DNA from 4 places in the Colwellia sp. BRX8-4 genome. Region 1 is predicted to be linked to each of the others. Evidence: predicted binding sites of a transcription regulator. Region 1 holds the regulator's gene; each other region holds the start of a gene.

What was found. The regulator FliA, encoded in region 1, starts transcription of late flagellar genes. The targets are predictions, from matches to a motif close to CTAAAGNTNNNNNNNNNNNNGCCGATA.
Region 2: H4J56_RS00010 (DUF5610 domain-containing protein) is a predicted target of FliA. The motif match lies at 3,577-3,603, and genes of this name have one in related genera.
Region 3: pomA (flagellar motor protein PomA) is a predicted target of FliA. The motif match lies at 1,882-1,908, and genes of this name have one in related genera.
Region 4: H4J56_RS13265 (VC2046/SO_2500 family protein) is a predicted target of FliA. The motif match lies at 1,326-1,352, and genes of this name have one in related genera.

What each region holds. Positions count from the first base shown of each region.
Region 1 covers NZ_JACGVS010000002.1:291,303-296,777, forward strand. The annotation lists gene flhA (flagellar biosynthesis protein FlhA) at 1-881, shown strand, start outside; gene flhF (flagellar biosynthesis protein FlhF) at 924-2,543, shown strand; gene H4J56_RS03110 (MinD/ParA family protein) at 2,657-3,499, shown strand; gene H4J56_RS03115 (RNA polymerase sigma factor FliA) at 3,574-4,293, shown strand; gene cheY (chemotaxis response regulator CheY) at 4,345-4,728, shown strand; gene H4J56_RS03125 (protein phosphatase CheZ) at 4,777-5,475, shown strand, end outside.
Region 2 covers NZ_JACGVS010000001.1:528-6,002, reverse strand. The annotation lists gene sthA (Si-specific NAD(P)(+) transhydrogenase) at 1-279, opposite strand, end outside; gene H4J56_RS00025 (fatty acid desaturase) at 368-1,486, opposite strand; gene fabR (HTH-type transcriptional repressor FabR) at 1,716-2,333, shown strand; gene trmA (tRNA (uridine(54)-C5)-methyltransferase TrmA) at 2,339-3,436, opposite strand; gene H4J56_RS00010 (DUF5610 domain-containing protein) at 3,684-4,952, shown strand; gene H4J56_RS00005 (RNA-binding protein) at 5,013-5,456, opposite strand.
Region 3 covers NZ_JACGVS010000025.1:28,293-33,767, reverse strand. The annotation lists gene H4J56_RS16840 (flagellar motor protein MotB) at 1-930, opposite strand, end outside; gene pomA (flagellar motor protein PomA) at 943-1,710, opposite strand; gene H4J56_RS16830 (exodeoxyribonuclease VII small subunit) at 2,224-2,487, shown strand; gene ispA ((2E,6E)-farnesyl diphosphate synthase) at 2,487-3,377, shown strand; gene dxs (1-deoxy-D-xylulose-5-phosphate synthase) at 3,415-5,298, shown strand.
Region 4 covers NZ_JACGVS010000015.1:40,724-46,198, forward strand. The annotation lists gene rlmA (23S rRNA (guanine(745)-N(1))-methyltransferase) at 1-359, opposite strand, end outside; gene xthA (exodeoxyribonuclease III) at 376-1,182, opposite strand; gene H4J56_RS13265 (VC2046/SO_2500 family protein) at 1,387-1,932, shown strand; gene H4J56_RS13270 (YchJ family protein) at 2,231-2,740, opposite strand; gene H4J56_RS13275 (hypothetical protein) at 2,836-3,327, opposite strand; gene H4J56_RS13280 (response regulator transcription factor) at 3,855-4,514, shown strand; gene H4J56_RS13285 (ATP-binding protein) at 4,514-5,475, shown strand, end outside.

The DNA of each region.
Region 1 (5,475 bases):
CAGCGGTACATATTCGCGATAATCTTGATTTAGACCCTAATGTTTATCAAATATCATTAATGGGCGTGACTATCGGTGAAGCTGAAATTAGACACGATCATGAATTAGCGATAAATCCAGGGCAAGTGTTTGGCAAACTTGACGGCGTGGCAACAATCGATCCTGCTTTTGGACTAGAAGCAGTATGGATAAAACCAGCACAACGCGAACATGCTCAGTCTTTAGGCTATACCGTGGTTGACGCATCAACTGTCCTTGCCACTCATTTAAGTCAAATACTAACAAATAACGCGGCACAGTTACTTGGTCATGAAGAAGTACAAAACCTTCTTGATATGCTAGGCAAAAATTATCCTAAATTAATTGAAGGGTTCATCCCTGATGTTTTATCACTGGGTACTTTGGTTAAAGTACTACAAAACCTAATGAATGAAGGTGTTGCTGTTCGTGATATGCGCAGTATTATTCAAACGTTAGTTGAATATGGTCCTAAGTCCCAAGACCCTGAAATTTTAACCGCCGCTGTTCGTATTACCTTGCGTAAATTCATTGTTCAAGAGTTAGTGGGACCCGTGACTGAGGTACCTGTCATAACTTTGGCGCCAGAGTTGGAACAGATGTTGCACCAGTCTATGCAAATGGCTGGCGACGATGGTGCTGGCATTGAACCAGGTTTAGCAGAACGGTTACAGAAATCATTAGCTGATGGTGCTCAACAACAAGAAATGGCGGGTGATACGCCAATATTGTTAACCTCAGGGATTTTAAGAGCGGTACTGGCTAAATTTGTTAAATATACTATTCCAGGCTTGCGGGTGATTTCATACCAAGAAATTCCTGATGATAAGCAGATAAAAATAGTAAGCGCCATAGGTCAATAATTACGATATCAGTAATGAGCAGCAGAAAATATTTGCGGTTAAATGAATAAGTCATTAACAGCGATTGCAGTTGATAAGGGGTTAGTTTTGAAAATTAAACGTTTTGTAGCAAAAGATATGAGAAGTGCGCTGACACAAATCAAAGACGAGCTAGGTGCTGACGCTGTGATTATGTCAAATAAACGCGTACCTGAAGGCGTTGAACTAATGGCTGCGGTTGACAACAACGTAGAAATTAAGGCAGCACAACCCGTAATGCAAAATTCTCCTGAAAACAACTCAACAGCGCAAGCAACAAACAGTTTTGACCGTTCGATTGACAATGATGTGGTCAATATTAGACAAAATAATCCTTTGACCAGTCCTAGTGTTTCGCACAACTCGGCAGCAGAAGATACCCGCTTACCCTCAGACAGTTTAGCGGCTTTATTAAGTCGTCAAGTTCAGCAAGCACCTGCAAATATTGGTCAAGGTATTAATCAAGCTCAGCATGATAAAATCGTCCAGGCAGCCGCTAAGCTAAATAATCCAAATAACTCAGCGCAAGTTTCAACGCCAACACCGTCAAGCAATATTGAGCAGCAATTTAAAAGCTTCACCGACCGTTTAGAGCAAAATAGCCAAGAACAAGGTGATGAACAATCAAGCGACTCATATCAACAGCCGGTGATGAACCAAGCACAGTCTTTAGTAAGCGATGGCTTACCGCCACAAAATGTAAATAACGCCGACTTAGAGAAAATGAAACACGAAATGTCTTCTATTCGTGAATTACTAGAACATCAAATTTCGGGGTTAATGTGGCAGGATATGGCGCAAAAAGATCCCGCTCGTGCGATGTTGGTTAATCGACTAATGTCTTTGGGTATGAGCGAACAAGTTTCAGATCAAATTGCAGGTTATATTCCAGCACAAAAAAATGACCAAGATACTTGGTTATTAGCGAAGAAATTTATCAGCCAACAAATTAATACCACTAATAATGACATTATTCATCGTGGTGGCGTGGTTTCATTAGTGGGACCTACCGGCGTAGGTAAAACAACTACCGTAGCTAAACTCGCGGCGCGGTTTGCTCAGATTCATGGCGCAGACCAAGTGGTGATGATCTCAACAGATAACTACCGTATTGCTGGATTTGAACAATTAGCCACTTACGGCCGAATTATTGGTTGTGATGTAAAGCTTGCTGGTGATGCAAAAACCTTAGATACATTGTTGCAACAGTTCTCCAAAAAGAAACTGATACTTATTGATACTGCAGGTATGGGGCAACGTGATATGCGTTTAGCTAAACACCTAACTACTTTAGTTTCTAATGCAAGGGTCAGAATTCGCAACTATTTAGTGTTAGCTGCTAATACTCAACAACGAGTTATGCAAGAAAATGTTGATCGCTTTAAAAAAGTACCTTTAGCTGGCTGTATTTATACTAAACTTGATGAAAGCCTTAGCATAGGAGAAATAATTTCCACTTCGATTCAAAACGGTTTAGCGATAGGCTACTTAACGGATGGACAAAGAGTTCCTGAAGATATTAAAGTTGCAAATGCTGAAAAACTCGTTACGCTAGCAGATAAAATGAGCGCGAAAAATCAAATTAATAATCCAATAAATTGGCGAACAGCACCGATGAGTGCTAATACAGCTGTATTTCCATAACTTGTTCTAAATATGTGAATTTTGAAGCTATAAAAATATGCAGATTAAATGATTATAGGGTTATACTAAATTAAATTGATAGCTATTCGTAAGAAAGTAGAGAAATACGATAAATGAATGATCAAGCAAGTGGCTTAAGAAAAATGCAAAATTCAGCTCCGGTAAAAGTCATTGCTGTCTCTGGCGGTAAAGGCGGAGTAGGTAAAACTAACGTTTCGCTTAATACCGCTATTGCACTTGGACAATTAGGACAACGAGTTTTAGTTTTAGATGCCGATTTAGGCTTGGCTAATGTCGATGTTATGCTAGGTTTGCGGGTAAAACGTAACTTATCACATGTGCTTTCTGGCGAGTGTGAATTAGACGATATAATTATTGAAGGTCCCGCTGGTATTAATATCATTCCTGCTACGTCAGGTTCACAATCTATGGTCGATTTAACGCCTGCTGAACATGCGGGTTTAATTCGCGCTTTTAGTGATATGAACACAAAATTTGATGTACTTATTGTTGACACTGCCGCCGGTATTTCCGACATGGTACTAAGCTTTTGCCGTGCCTCACAAGATGTGATGTTAGTGGTCTGTGATGAACCTACATCTATTACTGATTGCTACGCCTTAATGAAATTATTAAGTCGAGATCATGGTGTATTTAAATTTAAAGTTGTTGCCAACATGGTGAGAACGCCAAGAGAAGGACAGCAACTCTTTGGTAAGCTTTCTAAAGTTACCGATCGATTTTTAGATGTTGCACTTGAACTCGTTGCTGTCATTCCATTTGACGAAAATATAAGAAATTCCGTTAGAAAACAAAAAGCAATTGTTGAAGCTTATCCACAATCGCCTGCAGCGGTTGCTTTTAAATCTTTAGCAGGTAATTTAATTAAATGGCCGGTGCCTAAACAAGCGTCAGGTCATTTAGAGTTTTTTATTGAACAATTGTTAGAACATTAATAACAAGAGTAATCAGATATGAGTACTTTGTTGAAAGTTCTATATCTTTCCTATAATTTAGCGAGTGAGCGATAGTGGTAAAACCAAATGCTTACAGTATTCAAACTGATAAATCTGCTATAATTTCGCAGCATACAGTTTTAGTGAAAAGAATCGCTTATCACCTATTAGCAAGGTTGCCTGCGAGCGTGCAGGTTGATGACCTTATTCAGTCAGGCATGATAGGCCTGCTTGAAGCGTCTAATAATTTTGATCACGGCAAAGGTGCAAGTTTTGAAACCTTTGCTGGTATTCGTATCCGTGGTGCTATGCTTGATGAAATACGCCGTGGTGACTGGACTCCCCGCTCTGTTCATAAAAATAGCCGCATGGTCAGTGAAGCGATAAAATTGCTTGAAGCAAGTTTAGGTCGTGATGTAACTGATATTGAAGTTGCTGAAAAACTTGATATTTCGTTAAATGACTACCATCATATTCTAAGTGAGGTAAGTACCGGTAAAATAATTGGTATTGAAGACTTAAGTACGGGGGCAGATGCTATATCGAATATGGAAGATGTGAATAATAACGATCCCTATGATAATTTTGAAAAAATAGTTTTTAAAAAATCGTTAACAGCATGCATTTCCACTTTACCCGAACGCGAAGCTCTAGTACTGTCACTATATTACGACGAAGAATTAAATCTTCGAGAGATTGGTCAAGTGCTTGATGTAAGTGAGTCGCGTGTTAGCCAAATTCACAGTCAAGCGATGCATAGGTTAAAAGGACGTATGCAATCTTGGCAAAGTTGAGTAGAATATACATATAATCACAATTTTAAAATGTTCTCACCGGAGGGTGCCTTGGATAAAAATATGAAAGTTCTTGTTGTTGATGATTTTTCAACGATGAGACGTATCGTCAAAAACTTGTTACGAGATTTAGGTTTCACTAACATTTCAGAAGCAGATGACGGTAGCACTGCTTTACCGATGTTAAAAGAAGGCTCTTTTGACTTTGTTGTAACTGATTGGAATATGCCAGGTATGCAAGGTATTGATTTGCTCAAAGCCATCCGTGCCGATGCGAAGTTATCACATATCCCAGTATTGCTGATTACTGCTGAAGCAAAGAAAGAACAAATTGTGATGGCGGCTCAAGCGGGTGTTAATGGCTATATTGTAAAACCATTTACCGCAGCGACGTTAAACGCCAAGTTAGATAAAATATTTCAACGCTTAGGTTAATTCCTTAATTAGATAGATAATTAATTAATCTAAACGTGAGGTTTTTGCATGAGTGCGAATACAAATGTGCATGTTTCTTTGGAAGAAGCAAAGCTACTGGTCGAATATTTAGAAAGTGGTCAACAAGACAAGGCAGATGAATTAATTGCTGAAATTCAAAATCCAATTAATTCTGAATTGTTTGCTGAAATAGGCAAGCTGACTCGCCAACTACATGACTCATTAAATAATTTTCAATTAGATTCCAGGTTAAATGATTTAGCGACAGCAGATATCCCCGATGCTCAAGAACGTCTAAACTACGTTATAACGCGAACGGAAGAAGCCGCTAATAAAACCATGGATGCTGTTGAATCTATTTTTCCCGTTGTGGATACGATACAAAAGCAAATAAAGGCTGTTAATCCGTTATGGCAAAAATTAATGCATAACAAATTGGAATTAACCGAATTTAAAAGTTTATGTGTTGATATAGATTTATTATTAAAAACGACAGATAGAGAATCAGTGCGTATGCATGATTTAATGACTGATGTTTTGATGGCGCAAGATTTTCAAGATTTAACCGGACAAGTTATTCGTAAAGTTATTGATCTAGTTCGTGAAGTAGAGGATAGCTTGATTGGTATGCTAACCGCTTTTGGTATTACGACAGATAGTAATGCAGAGCGAAGTAAACCTAAAGTAGGTGATAACTTAGTTGAAGGCCCGATCGTTAATGCAGCACAACGTGATGATGTTGTCGCT
Region 2 (5,475 bases), on a different contig from region 1:
TAAGTGTTTTGCTTTTTCATGGCCTCTAAAAAGTGGGCTCGCGTTATACTCAATGAGTCGGCTAACACTTTGACGTAAAGCTTTTGAAGGAATAGTTCCCCAATGCGTACAACCACCGCCAACGTCTTTATACCGTTCAACAATAGCAACACGTTTTTCTTTTTTAGATAGCTCCATAGCGGTACCTTCGCCACCTGGTCCGGTACCTATAATTATTGCATCGTAATCGTAATCGTTATTTGTTTTCTTCTTCGTTTTAGCTTTATTTTGAGTTGCCAAAATCTTGCCTTAAATTCCTACTAAGATAAAAAAATTTTAGCAGGAATTTAGACATCTGACCATGTAAAAGCTTATTAATCTAAAGGGTTTATGCCAGTTGGGTTAATAAGCGTTGAAAATGTTGTTGTTGGTCTGCCAAGTGCTGCTTAAATTCTTGGTATTGCGCTGCTAATTCAGAGCTCTCAACGTCGGCGATTAATTTATCGCGCCTACTGGCAAGTAATTTTTTACGCACATCATAGTAGTCATTAATTCTACTAATGAGTAAATCATATTCTTGCTGTAATTTTTCTCGCATTTGCTCCGCATTTGGATGAGAGAGTAACTTCTTCTGGCTACGTTTAAATACCATAGCTAAGCGCGCTTTTTCAATTTTGTCATCCGGGTAAGTCCGTAGTTTTGAGGTAAGCTTCAAAAACTCACAACCCTTAATCAACCATTTAGTTGGATCAAACTGCCACCAACGAATGCCGTTACGATAATCATTTTCAAAAATATGATGATAGTTATGATAGCCCTCACCAAAAGTTAAAAAAGCAAGAAAGCCATTATCTCGTGCAGTATTTCTTTCTGTGTAAGTTTGTTTACCCCAGATATGTGCCAAAGAATTAATGAAAAAAGTAGTGTGATGGCTTAACACTAAACGCAAGAAACCGACTAAAAGTAAACTACTAATAATATCGCCGTGCCATAAACCAAATAAAATAGGTACACCAAAGTTCATTAATATTGTCAGCAACAAATAATTTCTGTGCTGCCACATTACAATAGCGTCTTTTTGTAAATCACGGGTATTGTCGTAATTAGCATATCGATGCGCTTGATACTCACGAAGCATCCAACCGATATGTGAATACCAAAAGCCTTTTTTAGCTGAATAGGGGTCTTTGTCATTATTATCGACATGCTTATGATGAACTCTATGATCAGAAGCCCAATGTAATATACTATTTTGTAAGGCAAATGCTCCGCCTAGTGCAAAAATTAAACGCAGCGAAGCATGTGCTTGATAGGTTTTGTGCGACCATAATCGGTGATAGCCAGCAGTAATAGACATACCACAATAGATAAAGCAGCATAGTGCTACTACAAGTTCAGTGGTATCAAAACCGTGTGTTATTGCTCGATACGGGACGCCAATTGCGGCAACTAAAAAGGTAATTAAAAACACACTAAAATTTAGCCAAACGATTTTAGGTTTATTCATGTAATAAGAATTCCATCAGTAAAAAAACGAACACTAAGTAAATAATTTCAGTGTACACGTGTACTCTATTTTAACTTTGATCACTTTTCAGTCAAGGTAATTTTTATTAAACTTTTTATCTTCAATCAACAATACTGGATTTAAATGTAGATGTTAGTGATCAAGTTTCTAGTAAATAGATGAAAATTCAGTATGATATAAACAGGCTAAAGTATAGGTTAATTAAGTAATGAGCGGGATTCGGGCACAGCAAAAAGAAAAAACACGTCGACAAATAATTGATGCTGCTCTTGGGCAGTTAAGTAGTGAACGTAGCTTTTCGAGTTTGAGCTTACGGGAAGTCGCTAAAGAGGCTGGCTTAGCACCAACATCATTTTATCGACACTTTTCTGATATGAACGAACTAGGTTTGACGCTGGTCGATGAAGCGGGTTTAACTTTGCGTCAATTAATGCGACAAGCTCGCCAACGAATTGAAAAAGGTGGTTCTGTCATTCAAATATCTGTCGTTACCTTTATGGAGTTTATTGAAAGTAACGGTAATATATTTCGCTTATTATTACGAGAGCGTTCTGGAACGTCAGCTGCTTTTCGAGCGGCGGTAAATCGAGAAGTGCGTTATTTCACCTTAGAACTATGTGATTATTTACAGCAAGCAAATAAATTGAATGCGGATGTGGCTTTTTTACAAGCCGATGCAGCGGTGACTATCGTATTTAGTGCTGGCTCTGATGCATTAGATGTTGATAAAGAGGATCGTCAACAAATTTCAATGCGTACCATTCAGCAGCTGCGCTTTATAGCACGGGGAGCTGCTGAATTTAGCAATAGGGGAGTGAAAAAGTAAATACGTTACTTTTTACGTGAAAGTATCACACCTGTTTCAACATGGAGGGTATATGGAAATTGATCAAATAACGCAAATTTTTCAATATTGTGTGTCTTGATTAGTTCAACTAAGTTTTCTTTTAATGTCTCAGGATTACATGAGATATAAACAATACGTTCAAATCGGCTGACTAACTCAACGCTGTCAGGGTCAAGGCCAGCTCTTGGTGGATCAACTAATACTGTATCGTAATTATAGCTTTTAAGATCGAAACCTTCTAGACGACGAAATACTCGCTCACCATTCATCGCTTGACTAAAATCTTCACTGGACATTCTTATTATATCAACATTGGTTAACTGGTTTGCGGTGATATTATTTTGTGCTGATTTTACTGATGTTTTCGATATTTCAGTACCTAAAACCCGATCAAAGTTTTCAGCGAGTGCGATACTAAAGTTACCATTACCACAATAGAGTTCGATTAAGTCACCACCGATATTTTGTGTACCTTGCTTTGCCCAAAGTAGCATTTGCTCATTAACGTGCCCATTAGGCTGTGTAAAACTATTTTCTACTTGCTCGTAGATATAAGTTTTATCGCCAACAGTTAACTTCTCAGTGACATAATCTTTATCGAGGATAAATTTTTGTTTTTTAGCACGGCCAATAATATCAACAGGGGCTATTGCTGAAAGGGTTGTTTTTAGTGTTGCCGCTTCAGTTAGCCATTCTTCATCTAATTGTCTGTGATACAACAAGCTTATTAAAAGCTCGCCACTGAGCGTTGATAAAAAATCGACTTGAAATAATCGATGACGAAGTGACGGTTTATCTTTAATTTCGTCAAGCAAGGCTTTCATAGCTTGATTAATGAGTTTACTGGCAACCGGGAAAGTGTCGACGCGATACTTTTCTTTCGTTTCACTATTAAACATAATATAAAATAAGTCATCATTGTCATGCCAAACTCTAAATTCTGCTCGTAATCTATAGTTTAAAGGCTCTGATCGAAAAACATCAAAATTTGGTAAGTCAAAATCACTAAACAATTTAGCGATATCATCCTGTTTGTTATCAAGTTGTTTATCATAAAATTGTGGTGCAATGTGACTAAACATATATAAGCCTTAAACGTAGAAAGAATTAAACAATATTATACCCAACTCTAGTGAGTATTAAAGAGGCGCTGAGTTTAGCGATTGTGATTACTTTGTCTAGTCATTTGTCTATAATTTTCTTACAAGAGATTGACTTCTTGCTAAAGTTTTACGAAAAAATGCCGATATATTGGCCATATTAAATTTAAAGATCTTTAGATCTTTGATTGTGTTTAATTAAAATTTAATTAGATACTGGAGAGTAACAATGAATAAAATTGATAATCAGACAAGGTTGCCGAATTATTTAGGGCAAAGTCGTAAAAGTGAACCAGCAAATAATGAAGTCGTTAAACGAGAAATGCCAGCAGAGTCAGTTAATACACTGGCATTAAACCATCGTGCTGCCATTACGATGAAAATTATATCTCAATCAATTTCTAGTCAGATTTCAGCAAATTTTCAAAAGATTACCGATGCACCACAAGCAACTAATGTAGTGATGAGTGATATCAGTAAAACAGCGTTAACTGAAAGCGAGCCATCAACTAGCCTTTTTGATTTCGAAGCAGTGGCTCGTAATGTTATGGACTTTGTTAGCGCGAGTATCTTAGCTGCCCAAGCAAATGGAGCGAGTGAGGATAAGTTGAAAGAGATGTTTGAGCAGGGGCGTGCTGGGGCGAATTTAGGTATTGATCAAGCAAAAGGCGATTTAAAAGATCTCGCCATGCTTGACGATGACTTAAACCAAGGTATAGAAAAAAGTCGTACGCTTATTAACAAGGGAATTGATGACCTCCATGAACAAATGTTTCCTTCAGCCAATAAATCAAATGAGAAGGTATCAGAGTTAACGCCAATTATCAGTTCTACAGCAATTGATAGCGAATTATACACAAGCAATTCAAAAAGTAGCGAGCTGAGTATTACCACTACTGACGGTGATGTAGTTTCAATATCATTTAGCGAATTACAAGAATATGCCAGTAAAGAAGCTTACCAGTATCAAGAGAGTAGCCAGGGGGGATCGACAAATTATAGTAGTACCAGTAGTCAGTATCATGAAATCAACTTTTCTTATAGCGTAGAGGGTGAACTTGATGATGATGAAAAAGCAGCAATCGAAGCATTAATTAAAGACGTAAATTCATTACAAAAAGATTTCTTTAATGGCGATGTTAATAAAGCTTTTGAAAAAGCAGTTGAACTTGGCTTCGATAATAAACAGATAACTAGTTTTAGTATGGACTTACAACAAACAAAAACCAGTTATGTTAGCCAAGCGTATACAGCAGTGGCAGAGTTGGATGATAAATTAGCGCCTAGTGTCGGAAAAGACCTGAGGCCTTTAATTGACTTCTTAGATCAGTTTAACCAACTACAAGATCAAGCAGATAAAATATTGTCTAAGAATGATGATGCTTTTGGTCAGTTACTTGATGCAGTCTTTAAAGCTGAGTTTGGTGACGATAAAGTCGCTAAAGAAAAGTTCGATAAAGTAATAGATACGGTTAAGTCTGACAACATTAAGCTTTAATAGATAAAATAAACCCACGCTAACGTGGGTTTATTTAGGATAACTTACCAAGAAGAACGATTATTCTTCTTCGAGATTTTTTTCTGGACGTTCCTTAGCTTCACGAACTTTCAAAGTACGCTGCTGAAATTCAGTATCATTAAGCGATGAAACAGCCGCATCAGCCGCATCAGCTGACATTTCAACAAAACCAAAACCACGACGCTTTCCAGTATGTTTATCTTTCATTAAACGAACAGAATGAACTTGACCATGTTCAGAGAATAACTCTCTGATCGATGATTCATTTGCTCGGTAAGGTAGATTCCCTACATATAACGTTTTTATTTCTTCATCAGCACTTTCTGCAGTAGTTGATGAACCTATAAGTGGCGCAATAAAAGTACTTACTAAAACTAATATCGCAGTAATTTCTGGTGAGCTGCCAATAACAGTTGATAAAATGTAAGCAATAACAGCAAATACTACTGCGACTATAAATGTTAACCCTTGAGGAGACTTCATATATGAATACCTAATTATT
Region 3 (5,475 bases), on a different contig from region 1:
AATAGAAACAGGTTCGGTTTCCTTTGCTTTACCTTGGTTAATTGAAATCTCAACACGACGGTTTCTTCTGCGATTTAGCGCGTTAGTATTAGGCACTACCGGTCTTGTATCGGCATGACCAACAACCAGTAAACGTGACTGGTCAAACTCAGGGACTTTAATTAATTCATGAGCAATAGCGACAGCTCGTTTACTTGATAAATCCCAATTTGAAGAAAATAACTCTGAACTAATACCGCGATCATCTGTGTGTGCAGAAACCATAATTTCACCCGGAACCGTGTTGAGTAGCTCACCTATTTCTCTAATAATAGGGCGAAACTGTGGTTGTAAAAAAGCAGAACCCGAAGGAAAAGAACCATTTTCACGAATACGAATAATCACTTGTTGTCCGAGAGATTCAAGCTCTATGGCACCATCTTGAATTTGTTGTTCTAATTGATCAGCAATTTTTTTAACTAATTCATTTACTTGCTCTTGCGAAGCCTGCTCTAATTCGTCTTGGGCCTTTTGCATTGCTTGGGCTGACATTTCATCTGCAGTACTTTGTGATTGTCCACCACGTTCTGTACCTCGTTGTTCTTGTCGACCACCAGCAGAGGTTTCATCACCTGCTTGAAACTCTAGCATCTGTTGGGTCATTTCCATGGTTTGCTGTTGAATAACTTCTATAGGTGTTGGCTCAGGTTTACCCGGGCGAAATTCTTGCGCAATAATACTGGTGCCTTTAGGAATATCTTTTACTTCAATCTTATTTTGTACACCAAACGCAAACTTCATCGAACCTGCAATTTGTTTAAACTTTAAAACATCCATTTCAGAAAAAGATAACAGCAAAACGAAAAAGCACATCAATAGTGACATTAAGTCAGCAAAAGTACCCATCCAAGCGGGAAGCCCCGGAGGTGGACATTTACATTTTTCAGCCATAAATTACTCCCGTTACTCTTCTTCTGTGGTATTTACAGCACGTTTACCTTCAGCAAGATAGTTTTTAAGTAACCCTTCGATGACACGTGGATTTTGTCCGTCTTGAATACCCAGAATAGCGTCAAGAATAAGCTCCTGGTTCATTTTTTCTTCAGCAAGGCGAAGCCTGAGTTTTGACGCTATAGGAATGGCAATAACGTTAGCGAGGAATGCTCCATATAGGGTTGTTAGTAGTGCAACCGCCATAGCTGGACCAATAGATTTGGGGTCATCCATGTTTGATAACATCGCAACCAAACCAATTAAGGTGCCAATCATGCCCATCGCGGGTGCCACATCAGCAAGTGCCATCATCATACCTACGCCTGTTTCATGGCGTTCAGCAGTAAGCTCAATATCTTTTTTTAGTGTGCCACGTACTACATCTGCATCGTGGCCATCGACCAACATATCGACCCCTTTTTGCATAAAGCCGTTAGTTATCTCTGCTTCTTCTAAAGCCAAAAACCCCCCTTTACGAGCGGCGTCAGCCATTTCAACTGATTTTTCAATAAGGTCGTCAGGCTGTTCAATTTTAAACATAAAAGCCTTACCTATAATTTTCCCAATTCCAAAAAACTGACCAAGATTATAGTTAGATAAAACAACAAATATTGAACCACCAAAAACAATAATAACTGACTGAACGTCAATAAACATGCCGATATCACCAGACAGCATCATTGCCATAATGAGTAAACCTATTGCGCCTACTACACCTAATATTGTTGCTATATCCACAAAAAAGTCTCCACAAAAAAATGATACGGATAGTCGTATTATTTGATAATACATTAAGGTATTACGATACGCGAATACTTATATTCTTATCCACACTCGTGATTTAACCGTAACCATCCAAAGCGCGCAGTTAAAACTGCATATGAATGGCTTACGGTTCTATAAGTTTATTATCGCCCATATTGTCAATAACTTAAGTAATTAGTCGCTATTTTTAAGGTTAACTTTGCTGAACAAAATAATTGTTCAATATCTTTAACAACGTATAGCCCAGAGACAGTTAATACTGCCAACTAAATTCGCCATATTTAAGCTTACCCAATTTATATTTATCTAGTTATCGTTAACCGCAGCGCTTTAACGATAAATATAAGCGCCAATATAGTCATAGAATGACCGACAATAGAAAGTATATGATAGTCATTAAGGGGCAAAAGCATTTGAAGTTTATTGATTAATTAAGGCGTTTGGTATAAATTTGCGCCTAGATATTTAATCACTGAACTCTCGATGATGGCTAAGAAAAAAATAGAAAACTTAAGCTTTGAAGAATCACTCTTAGAACTTGAAACTATTGTTCAGAATTTAGAACAAGGAGCATTGAGTTTAGAAGATTCAATGACCCTTTTTGAGCGCGGCTTAAATCTCAGCCAAGCCAGTCAAGAAAAGTTAAAAAATGCAGAACAAAAAATTCAAATTTTACTGACTAAGAATGGTAAAGCCCAACTTGAAGATTTTGAAAACGAAGTTGACTCAGAAAGTTTGGGTAGTAATTAGTGACCCAATTATACCAACTCGACTTTTATCAAACGCGCATTAATGAATACCTTGCCGACAAATTAGCCGCTTATGAAATAAATGATCAAAAATTGCTATCAGCAATGCAATACGGCCTATTAATTGGTGGTAAGCGTATGCGTCCTTATTTAAGTTATATTACCGGTGATGCACTGGGACTTGAATTATCTGACGTTGACGGTATTGCGGCAGCATTAGAATGTATCCATGCTTTTTCATTAATTCATGATGACTTACCTTCGATGGATGATGATGATTTACGTCGTGGGCAACCAACTTGTCATAAAGCGTTTGATGAAGCGACCGCTATTTTAGCAGGTGATAGTTTACAGACACTTGCCTTTGATATTTTAGTTAATCATAACTTTAGCGCCGCGGTTGAATCAAAACGTATTAGCTTAATCCGTCAATTAGTCAATGCTTCAGGTTACCAAGGCATGTGCGGTGGACAAGCACTTGATATTTCTGCGACCGATAAAGTGATCACTTTAGTTGAACTTGAAAAACTACACTCACTAAAAACAGGTGCGTTGTTAAAAGCTTCTGTGACCATGGTTACAGAGTTAAGTAACGATATTTCTGCCGATGAAAAGCACCAACTCGCCATTTTTGCTGATCATATTGGTTTAGCCTATCAAGTGCGCGATGATATAATTGATATTATTTCTAGTGAAGAAGAACTAGGAAAACCAGCAGGTTCAGACGTTTCCTCTAATAAAAGTACCTACCCTGCGCTATTAGGTTTACAGGGCGCTCAGCAAAAAGCTGACAACTTATATCAACAAGCACTTCAAGCTTTAGCAACTTTACCCTACAATACAGATAACTTAGCTCAATTCGCGACGTTTATTATCAAACGCGCTCATTGATCTTGCTCTTGCAATTTAAAGAATAAACAAAATAAATATGACTATAAATCTTGCCGACTACCCTTTATTGGCCAATATAAATTCTCCTGACGATCTGCGCATGCTAAATAAAAGCCAGCTAATTCAGGCCAGTACAGAACTGCGTAGTTACTTATTAAGTTCTGTAAGTAAAAGTAGTGGCCATTTTGCTTCTGGATTAGGCACAATAGAATTAACGGTCGCATTACATTATGTTTATAAAACGCCTTTTGATCACCTGATATGGGATGTTGGCCATCAAGCTTATCCACATAAAATTTTAACGGGTCGGCGCGATCAACTGCATACTATTCGTCAAAAAGATGGTTTGCACCCTTTTCCGTGGCGTGAAGAAAGTGAATATGATGTATTAAGTGTTGGCCATTCAAGCACGTCTATCTCTGCGGCACTCGGTATGGCTGTTGCTGCAGAACAAGAAGCCAAAAATCGTAAAGTTGTTGCTGTTATTGGTGACGGCGCAATGACAGCAGGTATGGCTTTTGAAGCGTTAAATCATGCTGGTGATATTAAAAGCGATATGCTGGTTATTTTAAATGACAATGAAATGTCAATTTCAGAAAATGTTGGTGCATTGAATAATCACTTTGCTAGATTGTTATCTGGCAGTATATATACAGGAATACGCGAGGGTGGTAAGCGCATACTTAAGGGTATTCCACCTATTAAAGAATTAGCAAGTCGTGCCGAAGAACATTTAAAAGGCATGGTTGTACCCAGTACCTTTTTTGAAGAGTTAGGCTTTAATTACATTGGCCCTATCGACGGTCATGATGTCAATGGTTTGGTTGATACCATTACTAATATGCGTAACTTAAAAGGGCCTCAAATCCTTCATATTGCCACTAAAAAAGGCAAAGGTTATCACGCAGCAGAGCAAGACCCGATAAAATATCATGCTGTCCCTAAATTTGATCCCGCACAAACGAGTTTGCCAAAGAGTAAGCCATGTTTACCCACTTATTCAAAAATATTTGGCGATTGGCTCTGTAGAACAGCAGAAAATAATGATTCACTAATAGCCATTACACCTGCCATGGGTGAAGGCTCTGGCATGGTTGAATTTAGTCAGCGCTTTCCTAAGCAGTACTTTGATGTCGCGATTGCAGAACAACACGCGGTAACTTTTGCTGCGGGTCTCGCTATTGGCGGTAAAAAACCGGTAGTCGCTATTTATTCAAGCTTTTTACAGCGTGGTTACGATCAATTCATTCATGATGTGGCGATCCAAAACTTACCCGTTTTGTTCGCAATTGACCGAGCCGGTATTGTTGGCGCAGACGGGCCAACTCATCAAGGCTCATTTGATTTAAGCTTTATGCGTTGTGTTCCAAATATTGTTATTATGGCACCATCGGATGAACGAGAATGTCAATTGATGCTTAGCACGGGTTTTAAGCATAATGGTCCTGCGGCTGTTCGTTATCCAAGAGGGTCAGGCAACGGTGCGCCTTTACCTGACATCAGCGAGACAATTGAAATAGGTAAAGCAAAAACTATTTTAGAAACAACCACTGATAGTGCTGAGCCGAAGGTTGCCATTTTAAACTTTGGTAGTACTTTTGATGAAGCTAAAGTAGCGGCTCAACAATTAAATACTACGCTCATTGATATGCGTTTTATAAAACCGCTTGATGTAACACTTATCGACCACATTGTAAAAAGCCATAGTGTTATTGTGACCGTTGAAGATAATGCAATTGCAGGTGGCGCAGGTTCAGCAGTCAATGAATATATACTAAGCCAAGGTGTTGCGATTAAAATATTAAATATTGGCTTACCTGATACCTTTATCAAGCATGGTACCCAACAAGAGATTCATCAAGAACTTGGTTTAGATAGTAAAGGTATTATTGATAAAATAACCCATTTTATTGAACGCTAAATATTGTTAAAACGCCCACCAAAAGTCACTAATAATAGTTAATTATTAGTGACTTAATCTTTATCCCCCTTCTCTTTCCTTCTAATTATTCTTAGATTGTTACGACTAATTATTATTTTTTCTTTAAAAACTTGTCTTTATCTGCTTAAATAATATACGTGATATATTTCTCATATA
Region 4 (5,475 bases), on a different contig from region 1:
TTTTTTGCAATGTCAATACCATAAACACGGTTGGTAGGCCTTACATACTGTTGAGTATAAAAACCTTCACCACAGCCAGCATCAAATACCGGCTTTGTTAAATCACCGTATTGTTGATATAGAGATTGTAATTCATCAGCGAGCGGTTGATAAAAGCCTTTATCTAGAAACTGACGACGTGCGTTAACCATGGCTTTGTTATCACCAGGGTCTTTTGAATGTTTATGTTGAACGGGCAATAAGTTTACATAACCTTCTTTTGCTTCATCAAAGCTATGGTTGTTCTGACAACGATAGCTTTGGTTAGCTAACACTAATGATTTTTTACAAATGGGGCAAACGTATTGAGCAAGGAACATAGTATTTACTCAACAGCTACTTAAAAGTAGACCAAATCGGCGCGTGATCTGAAGGTTTTTCAATAGCACGTAGTTCGTAATCAATATCGGCTTCGATACACGTTGCCGCCATCTTGTGCGTTGCCAAAACCACATCGATGCGTAAACCACGATTATCAACAAAACCTTTAGAACGATAGTCAAACCAAGAATAACGTTCCGCTTTTGTTGGATGCAATTCTCTAAACGTATCTTTAAATCCCCAAGCCATTAAAGTTGCAAGCCATTCTCTTTCTTCTGGTTGAAAACTACACTTGCCAGTCTTTAACCAACGCTTTTGGTTAGGCTCACCAATACCAATATCTAAATCAGCAGGTGAAATATTAATATCGCCGATAATGACTACGTGCTCATCTGGGGTATGGTTATCATTTAAATAGGTCATCAAGTCTTTATAAAATTGACGCTTATAGGGATATTTTGTTTCATGAGCGATGTTATCGCCTTGCGGGAAATAACCGTTTAATACCGTTACTTTTTCACCTTGTTCATTGGTGGTCTCAATCATCACCATACGTTTTTGAGACTCTTCAGTATCGCTAGCAAAGCCCATTTTAACAATATTGGCTGCTTTTTTACATAACATAGCCACACCATAATGTGCTTTTTGACCATGAAAATAAACGTGATAACCCATAGCTTCAACAGCTTCAACGGGAAAAGCATCATTATGAACTTTGATTTCTTGTAAGCCAATAATATCAGGCTGGTGCTTATCAATGATGGCTTGAAGTTGGTGTAAACGCGCACGAAGGCCGTTAATGTTAAAGCTAATGATTTTCATAAAAGACTCGATATTGATTTTTTCCACATGCTACCAGAAGTTATCAGAGAAGGTTATTATTAATTGCTAGTGAAGTGAATTAGGTACTTATTAACATCAACTTTTTAATAGACAGGTAAATGTGTAAATAAATAGAAATTAAACTCAACTAAATTAAAGGATTGCCGATATAAGCTTTAGATAAAATAATAAAGTTGAAGTACATTGCTTACAGAGTCAGTTGACAGTCAAATTCTGGTACACGAATTACAATTAGGTGAACAACTTAATGTAAGTGTGCACAGCGCTCGACGAGCTGACTTTTCACTATTATTGGCAATGTTAAGTGATGACGTACCTAGCCATAGTCAATTTTCTTTGCCAAAAACTGTCGTTGGCACTAAAACGATTAATGATGCAAGCTTACGTAAAGAGTTTGACCTTCCTGATAAAGCACCTTTATCTCTGAATGAAAATCACAACACAGCAATATTTGATCAAGCAGAACTTATTCAGCAGAATAACTTAGCAGAATTACGTTTATCAAATGCTTTGTTGCCTAAACCGCTTGCTTTTCGAGATGATAAAAAGCATATCAGACAAGAAGTATTAAATAATACCTCGCTGTACTGCCAGAAAAAATTTAATCATACAAAGAATAATACGCCGCAAGACACCGACAGTTCAAGATTATCATTCGATACTAAAGGTTGGCTTAACGCCGTGCATAACACTATCGTTAAAGCGCCGTTACTTGATGCTATAGCATAAGGTTATTGCATTAGCATAGTAATAAAATCGTGCGTTTGTGTTGACGTTATTTGTGATTAACTTTTTCAGTTTACTGGCCTGAGCAATGTTTAAACTTGATTGTTAATTGTTGAGTTTACTTGCTACAGCATTGTCTAAATTTTTATTGCTATGACAAAAGCATCGCTGGTTTCTTTTGCAGGAGACTTGATTGTTGATTGTTGAGTTTACCAAACACAGCATGGCCTAAATTTTTTATTACTATGACAAAAGCATCGCTGGTTTCTTTTGGGAAGAACTTGATTGTTAATTGTCGAATTTACCGGCCACAGCATTGTTTAAATTTTTTATTACTATCGCAAAAGCAAGCTTGGTTTCTTTTTGGTGCTATCAGCGCTTCATTGTTACTGACTTCACCATCTAAATATCTCCATTGCCCCTTTTCAACAACAAAGCGTGATGTTTCCTTCATCAGAAAATACTCACCTTGATGTTGGTAATAAGCCGAAAAGCAAACCGTCGGTAAGCGTTGCTCTTTATTGTCAGCGTTTACAGCATTTTGATCATTAAGCTCGGTATAATCACTGGCAGCATTAATGGTTAGTTTTAACCATTTGGTTTCTTTGGCCCATGCTGATATATCAGCGATTGATTGTAAAGCTCTGCTAGCTTGAGCATAAGTCTGATAAATATAATCAGCAGCCTCTGTTGCATAGGCGCTATAGCGAGAACGCATCAATTGCTCTGGTGATTGTGCACAGGTCTCTTGATTTATTAATAAGCAGCAGCATTGCTGAAAACTAATATTTGAACCACATGGACATTGCATAAAGTCGACATTATTTTAGAAAAGTAGTTGATCTATTTTAGCAGAGCAAAATTTTATTTTCTGTTTTAATAACGGCAAAATCGCTTCAAACTCAATTAATGTAACAATAAAGAAGAATCCGAAAGAGTGACGTAATTTTTTAGTCGTTGCTGGTTTAAACGTTTTTGAGTTTGCTTGGTTAAAATAATGCATTGAGTTTGTCCTTTTTCTGCGAATTGAGTGAGTTGGCTTAATTGTGATTTATCTAAGGTGGCATTACACAAAATAACAGCCGAACAGTGACCTTTTTCTAAAGCATCTTTAATGGTATTTAGTGAGATATTACGTTGATGAAGATTAACTTTTAAGATTCTTTTAGGGTCTATTTTTCCTTGAACAGACAATTGCTGAAGCGGCTTCTCTTCAGGGTTTATCATCAGGATCCATTTGTTATCTAAATCATGATTTTTGAAGATTTCAGTATACTGCTGAGATAGTTCTATGGCATTAGCAATACTTCTAACATCACACCATTTGTGTTTTTTGATAGCCATATTTGTAGTTTTTAACGCTAAGTTGTTGGTATTAATGTGATTTATTGAATTCATTTTTAAAACCTCGATATACTGTACGTATGTACAGTATATCGTTTTTGGTGTTTATTCAAGCACTTTTTATGATTAATATTAATTGATCCTACTGAAGGATCTAATGTAATGAACGCCAGTAAATGAGGGAAATAGCACCAACAGTATTGAAGATACCGCTAGTATTTGTTGGCCCAATGCTATGCTAGGGGATCTTAGCGACAAACAATTGTTAGCTCTTAAGCTTTCCTTAATAAAAGTTTGTTATTTTCATTCACTAAATATTTAAGGTAAATACCCCGCTATGAATAAACAGGTCATTTGATGAATAACCGCTACTAACGTTCATTTATTTATGGCGAATATTTCTGTAATAACCGACAATAACTTTGAGATAAAACACCTTGAGTCGATCATACCTATGGCATTGTTAAGTCTTATCTTCACTGTTGATAGTTTTCGACCGTCAAGTATTAATAACCGGCCTTGGAAAAGGCTAGATAATATAAAAACCGTTAATAGTCATTTTAAATTGTTATAGGAAAAATATGCGCATATTGTTAGTTGAAGACGATATACCCTTGGCTTTGGGATTACAGCAGTCACTTCGTCATGAAGGCTTTGTTGTTAACCATGTTGATAATGGTAAAACGGCAATTTCAGCATTGTCTGTGTCAGATCAAGACTTAGTTATTCTTGATCTGGGTTTGCCTGATATTGACGGATTGGAAGTGCTAAAGCGTACTCGTGATCGTAAGCTTGGTATTCCTGTTATTATTTTAACCGCAAGAGATGCGCTTGAAGATAAAGTTAAAGGCTTAGATTTTGGTGCAGATGATTACCTGGTAAAGCCTTTTGAAATTAGCGAATTGTTAGCACGCCTTCGCGTGATTGAACGGCGTTTAGGCACGGCAAAGTCGGCATTGATTATTTGCTCAGACGTGGCAATTGATACCGCAGCTCATAAAATCTTTATTAAAGATGAAGAATTAAAAACGTCAAAAAAAGAGTACATGGTATTAAAAGCATTGATGGAAAATGCCGGTCGAATCCAATCTCGGGAACAAATTGAATCGCGTTTATATGAATGGGGAGAAGAAGTGGCCAGTAATGCTGTTGAGGTACATATACACAACTTAAGAAAAAAATTGCCAGAACAATTTATAAAAACAGTCAGAGGCGTTGGTTATACGGTTAATAAAACCTAATGTCGATTCGTCGCTACTTAGTCCTTATTTTACTATCCATCATCACTTTGATGACATTTTTTGCTGCCATACAGGGCTATAAAGCCAGTATGGAACAAGCAACTAGCTTATTTGATGAGCAATTAGTTATTGTCGGTAAAACCTTGTTAGCGACCTCTGCGACTCTTTCTGACAAGGGTGCCGAAAATCGATTAAGTGCAGCAACAGTGGTCCCTTCTAACCATATTGCTTATCAAGTCTTTAGCAATAATACTTTATTACTACGCACAGATAATGCTCCTGAACAGTCAATTACTGAGTTACCTGCAGGGTTTACGGACCTTAATTTTATTGGACAGCGTTGGCGAGTATATATAGAAACATCAACAAACGAACAGGCGCAAAGAAGTCAATTAAGAGTGCTGGTTGCCCAACCGCTTGAACAAAGATTTTCACTGGCTGAACAAGTTATATTATCTGCTGTGACTCCTATTATTTTAGTTATCCCTTTGATTGCCTTGTTTATTTTTATGGCGATTCGTCAAGGCTTAAAACCGTTAACTGTTTTGCGCCGAGAATTGTCAGAAAAGAAAATTAATGACTTATCAAAGCTTTCTAGTGAGACATCAACAAAAGAACTACAACCGGTTATTCAGACACTAAATCTGTTATTTGAACGCTTGTCGGCAGCTTTTTCAAGGGAACGTTATTTTGCTTCTGACGCCGCTCATGAATTAAGAACGCCGTTAAGTGTGCTCAAAATTAATGTTCACAATTTACAAATAACCCAAAGTGAAAACCTTGACAGCACCGGGCAGGCTTCGTTAATGCAATTAGGTCAAAGTGTTGACCGAATGGCTCATGTTGTCGATCAAATATTAACGTTAAATCGTACTAATCCTGATCAACTCACCATGGCAGTCACTAAGCTTGAATTACAAGGATTGTTGCAACAAGTGATCAGCGACTTATACCCTGAAAT